2 regions of the Pantoea eucrina genome follow, and region 2 is predicted to be linked to the other one. Evidence: predicted binding sites of a transcription regulator. Region 2 holds the regulator's gene; the other holds the start of a gene.
The links. The regulator Fur, encoded in region 2, represses iron uptake genes when iron is present. The targets are predictions, from matches to a motif close to ATAATAATGAGAACNACTATCAA.
Positions count from the first base shown of each region.

Region 1 (3,132 bases), 480 kb from region 2:
CCAACGGCAAAGCGCAGCATGTTAAGGGGTTTCTGCAGCGTTTCGCCCGTACCGCAGCGAAAACTGCTGAACTGCTCAATCGGGTGGCAAAACTGGGGATCCCGATGGTCGGGGTCGACCCGGCCACTGTGCTCTGCTATCGCGATGAGTATCAGCAGGTACTGAAAAGCAAGCGCGGTGATTTCAGCGTGCTACTGGTGCATGAGTGGCTGCAGCAGGCGCTGGCTGATGGCGTAAATCAGCCGGTCAGCGGCGAGCCCTGGTATCTGTTTGCGCACTGTACGGAAGTGACCGCGCTGCCCGCTACGCCGGATCAATGGCAGAAGATATTTGCCCGCTTCGGTGCCCGGCTGGAAAATATCAATACCGGCTGCTGCGGCATGGCGGGGACGTATGGCCACGAGGCGCAGCATCTGGAGAACTCGCTCGGCATCTATGCGCTCTCCTGGCATCCGCAGCTGCAGCGGCTGCCGCGCCAGCGCTGTCTGGCGACCGGCTTTTCCTGTCGCAGCCAGGTGAAACGTGCCGAAGGCAACGGCATGCGTCATCCTTTACAGGCGCTGCTGGAATTGATGTAAACAAAATGTAGGAGCCGTCACAAAGCTGGATTAGAATATCCAGCCAGCGTGGCGGACAAAATCACGCTGCAGGCCCGTTATCTGGTCCCAGTCGCCGCTTTGTGCAAGCTTTTGGCATAAATGCGTCAGCGACTGGCGGGCGAACTGATACGCCTGCAGGCGAAACAGCCGGTCACGGTCATCGTTGCCCATCTCCTGAATCAGGCGATGGTGCAGCTTGCCTAAGGCGTGCAGATAGCTGCGATCGTCGCCGTTGATATCGCAGATTTCCGCCATATCCAGGCAGGTATCGTTAAACCGGCGCAGCTGCTCCAGTGAGCACTCTGGCCGGTTGAGTCTGGCTTCGGCCAGATAAAAATCTACGGTGATGTCGCGCACGGCAAATCGGTAGTCGCTGATTTTGTGTTGTAACCAGGCTGAAACGGTACGTGTCATAGCGCCGCCTAAATAGTTAATGATAATCATTATCATATTAAACTGCGTCAGGAATGCAATTCCCGCTAAAGAAATATATTGATGTCTGTAACCTGTTACTAAAATCGGCAATAACAATCTCTTTACATTCGGTAAAGGCGTAACCTGTATACAGGTTAATTGCTTTAGGGCCGGTTTTTATAAAATGTTACGATATCAATAGGTTGTAATATTTGTCCCGAATAAAAACTGTCTGTTACAGGCCGTACTAAAGGGACTATGCTTAATAATTAAGCAGAAAAAACAGCACGAGATGATTATCCCTGCAAAACAAGAGGTTGAAGTGATAGGCGATATCACTACCATAGGGGGATAGCCTGAGAAGGTCCAGACTTGCGAGGTACAACGATGTCATCAGTAAACGCCGCGTCCTTTTCGCCTGACGATTTTGTCTGGAAAGGACTTACGCTGACCGAGTCGGCAGCGAAACAGATCCTGACTCTGGTTGAACAGGACCCGGAAGTAAAGGGTCTGAAACTGAGCGTGAAACAATCTGGCTGTGCCGGTTTTGGTTATGTCATGGATCTGGTAAAAGAGCCAGCCGATGACGATCTGCAGTTTGAGCAGTTTGGCGCAAAACTCTTTGTGCCGCTTCAGGCAATGCCGTTTGTCGACGGCACCGAGCTGGACTACGTCCGTGAAGGCCTGAACCAGATCTTTAAATTCAATAACCCTAAAGCTCAGCACGCCTGCGGGTGCGGTGAAAGCTTTGGCGTCGAGTAAGTGAAATATGTCACGACATAGCGAAGCATCTGATGATGTACAGACCTGGGAAGGCAAGCTCAACTACAAAGAGGGCTTCTTTACCCGGTTACAAACCGACGAACTGGCACACGGCATTAATGAAGATGTCGTGCGTGCGATCTCGGCTAAACGTAACGAACCCGAATGGATGCTTGAGTTCCGGCTCAAGGCTTTCCGTGCCTGGCTTGAAATGGAAGAGCCGCACTGGTTAAAAGCGCACTATGACAAGCTCGACTATCAGGATTACAGCTACTTTTCTGCGCCATCATGCGGGAACTGTGACGACAGCTGCGCATCTGAGCCGGGTGCAACCCAGGCGTCGGGCAGCGTGGCCTCCAGTGACTACCTGACTCAGGAAGTGGAAGACGCGTTTAATCAGCTGGGTGTTCCGGTACGTGAAGGTAAAGAGGTCGCTGTCGATGCGATTTTCGATTCCGTGTCGGTCTCAACCACCTACCGTGACAAGCTGGCCAAACAGGGCATTATCTTCTGCTCATTTGGTGAAGCGATCCATGACCATCCGGAACTGGTACAGAAGTATCTGGGTACTGTCGTGCCACACAACGATAACTTCTTTGCTGCGCTTAACTCAGCGGTAGCCTCCGATGGCACCTTTGTTTATATCCCGAAAGGGGTACGCTGCCCGATGGAGCTGTCGACCTATTTCCGCATCAACGCGGCGAAAACAGGTCAGTTTGAGCGCACCATTCTGATTGCAGATGAAGACAGCTATGTCAGCTATATCGAGGGCTGCTCGGCGCCGGTACGTGACACTTATCAGCTGCACGCAGCGGTCGTTGAAGTCATCATCCATAAAAATGCTGAAGTGAAATATTCCACGGTACAGAACTGGTTCCCTGGCGGCGAAGGTGAGGGCGGTATCCTCAACTTCGTTACCAAGCGCGCCCTGTGCGAAGGCGATCACAGCAAGATGTCCTGGACGCAGTCTGAGACCGGCTCTGCGATTACCTGGAAATATCCAAGCTGTATCCTGCGCGGTGACTACTCCGTAGGTGAGTTCTACTCGGTTGCCCTGACCAGCGGTCGCCAGCAGGCGGATACCGGTACCAAAATGATCCATATCGGTAAAAACACCAAATCGACCATTATCTCTAAAGGGATATCGGCGGGTAAAAGCCAGAATACCTACCGCGGTCTGGTGAAAATCATGCCGACGGCAACCAATGCGCGTAACTTTACGCAGTGTGACTCGATGCTGATTGGTCCCGATTGCGGTGCGCATACTTTCCCGTATGTAGAAACGCGCAACAACACAGCGCAGCTTGAGCATGAAGCCACTACGTCACGTATTGGCGAAGATCAGATGTTCTACTGC
Region 1 covers NZ_CP083448.1:1,447,241-1,450,372, forward strand. Annotated here, with positions in the region: gene ydiJ (D-2-hydroxyglutarate dehydrogenase YdiJ) at 1-578, shown strand, start outside; gene LAC65_RS06805 (hypothetical protein) at 609-1,013, opposite strand; gene sufA (Fe-S cluster assembly scaffold SufA) at 1,401-1,775, shown strand; gene sufB (Fe-S cluster assembly protein SufB) at 1,783-3,132, shown strand, end outside.
Region 1: the regulator Fur is predicted to act here: its motif matches at 1,336-1,358, upstream of sufA (Fe-S cluster assembly scaffold SufA).

Region 2 (3,132 bases):
TGTACGCTGGAGTTTCAGGATAACCGTCGCCTGTATGACTGGGTGCTGGATAACATCACGATTCCGGTGCATCCGCGGCAGTATGAATTTTCGCGCCTGAATCTGGAATATGCGGTGATGTCGAAGCGCAAGCTGACGCAGCTGGTGAGCGAGAAGCGGGTTGAAGGCTGGGACGATCCGCGCATGCTGACCGTTTCAGGCCTGCGCCGTCGTGGTTACAGCGCGGCATCAATTCGTGAGTTCTGCCGCCGCATCGGTATCACCAAACAGGACAATATCGTTGAGATGGCTTCGCTGGAGTCATGCATTCGTGACGACCTCAACGAAAATGCGCCGCGTGCTATGGCCGTGCTCGACCCGCTTAAAGTCGTGATTGAAAACCTGCCTGCCGGGCATGATGAGATCATCACCATGCCAAACCATCCTAACCGGCCGGAGATGGGAACGCGCGACGTGCCTTTCAGCCGCGAAGTGTGGATCGATCGCGCAGATTTCCGTGAAGAAGCTAACAAGCAGTATAAGCGTCTGGTACTGGGTAAAGAAGTGCGCCTGCGTAACGCTTATGTGATTCGCGCTGAGCGCGTGGCAAAAGATGAGGCGGGCAACATCACCTGCATCTATGCAACCTGCGATGTGGATACGCTGAGCAAAGACCCGGCTGATGGCCGCAAAGTAAAAGGGGTGATCCACTGGGTCTCCGCAATTCATGCGCTGCCCGCTGAGTTCCGCCTCTATGATCGTCTGTTCAGCGTGCCTAACCCGGGCGCGGCAGAGGATTTCCTCGCGACTCTGAATCCGGACTCGCTGCAGATCAAGCAGGGCTTTGTGGAGCCAGGACTGCGCGAAGCGGCAGCAACCTCGCCATACCAGTTCGAGCGTGAGGGCTACTTCTGCGCGGACAGCGTCTACTCGCAGCCATCAGCGCTGGTATTTAACCGCACGGTAGGCCTGCGTGATACCTGGGCGAAGATCGGCAGCGAATAATAACCGCTTCCGGCATCATAAAATTATATAAGGGCGAGTATTCGCCCTTTTTTATTATCCTCTTTTGCTCCCCGGCAACCATTTATTCTGCGTTAAATAAAATCGAGCTGGTATGCGGGTTTACGACTTGTCTGACTTTAAAAAAATTAACGCATTTGACCGTGTTAAATCCTTTTTTTCAGGTAGGCTATGCGCACTCCGGACTTGGTCTGTGGCTAGCAAAAAGGGAAAAATAATGACAAGCCTCGCTCAGGAAGCCAAACATAGCGTTGTGGTTTTACATCAGCTCATTGAACGTATTTTTAATCATGCGGATGTCAGCAACGATACCATGGGGCTGCTGCTGTCGCATTTCCATCCTGATTTCCGGATGGTTACGCCACAGGGCAGACAGCTGAATCTGAATGACGTTGAAGATCTTTTTCGCCGCCTGTGCGGACAGCGTGAAGGAATGCGCATCGCGACCAGCGAACATGCAATCATTTCTGAGCAGCAAAAAGAGGTCACCATTCAGTATCGCGAACTGCAGATACTGAACGGCGAGAGCCACAGCCGTATTTCGCTGGCGGTGCTGGACTGCACAACGGAAAATCCGCGCTGGCGCTATCTGCAGGAGACACTGGTCGCCTGAACTGCAGCAACAAAAAAACCGGTGCCTGCACCGGTTTTTTTATTTTGCAGCGTAGCTGACGTTATTTATCGTTATGCAGCGTTTCATCTTCCCGGCAGTCACCCACTTCGCAGTGACCATACAGATAGAGGCTATGGTTAGTAAGCTTAATGCCGTGGCGGGTCGCGATTTCGCGCTGGCGCGTTTCGATCGACTCATCGCTGAACTCAATCACTTTACCGCAGTCCAGGCAGATAAGATGATCGTGATGCTGCTGCTGCGTTAATTCAAAAACGGACTTGCCGCCTTCGAAGTTATGACGGGTTACAATGCCCGCGTCGTCAAACTGGTTCAGAACGCGATATACCGTGGCCAGACCAATCTCTTCGCCCATATCGATCAGGCGTTTGTACAAATCTTCCGCACTGACGTGATGGCACTGGGGTTCCTGAAGCACTTCCAGAATCTTTAATCTGGGCAGCGTGACTTTCAGGCCAGCCTTTTTCAATGCGGAATTGTTGTCAGTCATGCGGATATTGTCCTGTTACTTTGCTAGTCATTTGCGGCTTAACAGCCTTGAATGTGTGGTTAACGCGCATTCTCATTTGCGTCTCATTATAGAACCGGGGCAGGCGAATAGAAACCAGGCAAATGCTAAAGAAATCACCAGAGGCGGGAGTAACGCTCTTGCTGTCGCCGGCGGGATTATACAGTGCTGGGTTCTCAGTTCACTCAGCCTCAGCCTGCTGACAGAGGAATAAGCCGTTAACCGTTGCGGGTATTCTACAGAATTGCAGGGAAAAGTTAAAAAAGCGTAGCTATTATTTTTATAGGCAATTCCGTTACCCGATGTTAACCGTGCCTGCATCGGGTAACGGCAACACATTATGCCTCAATAATTTCTTTAAGCTGCAGCTCATCAAAAATCTGCTTCACCCAGCCCTCGACGCGCGCATTCGTCAGCTCTGGCTGACGATCTTCATCGATGGCGAGCCCGAGGAAATGCTTCTCATCGGCCAGACCTTTAGAGGCTTCAAAGTGGTAACCTTCAACAGGCCAGTGGCCCACGATGATTGCGCCATTTGGCTCAATAATGTCGCGAATCGTACCCAGCGCATCGCAGAAGTACTCGGCATAATCTTCCTGGTCGCCACAGCCAAACAGCGCAACCAGCTTGCCATTGAAGTCAATCTCTTCCAGCGTCGGGAAAAAGTCATCCCAGTCGCACTGCGCCTCACCATAATACCAGGTAGGAATACCCAGCAGCAGAATATCAAACGCTTCCAGATCTTCTTTCGTGCTCTTAGCAATGTCATGCACTTCGGCGACATCTTTACCCAGTTGTTTCTGGATCATCTTTGCAATGTTTTCAGTGTTGCCGGTATCGCTGCCGAAGAAAATGCCTACGATTGCCATGGGTTAGGTAGCCTCTTAAATCCTGAATGTGAGAGTAAGTCAACAGACTATACAGATAAGCGAATGATAGCAGACCCTGAAAAAGCGCGGAACGCGCAAAGCGCAGAGTTTGTGTTCCAGTG
Region 2 covers NZ_CP083448.1:964,465-967,596, forward strand. Annotated here, with positions in the region: gene glnS (glutamine--tRNA ligase) at 1-984, shown strand, start outside; gene LAC65_RS04495 (hypothetical protein) at 1,220-1,615, shown strand; gene fur (ferric iron uptake transcriptional regulator) at 1,677-2,123, opposite strand; gene fldA (flavodoxin FldA) at 2,480-3,010, opposite strand.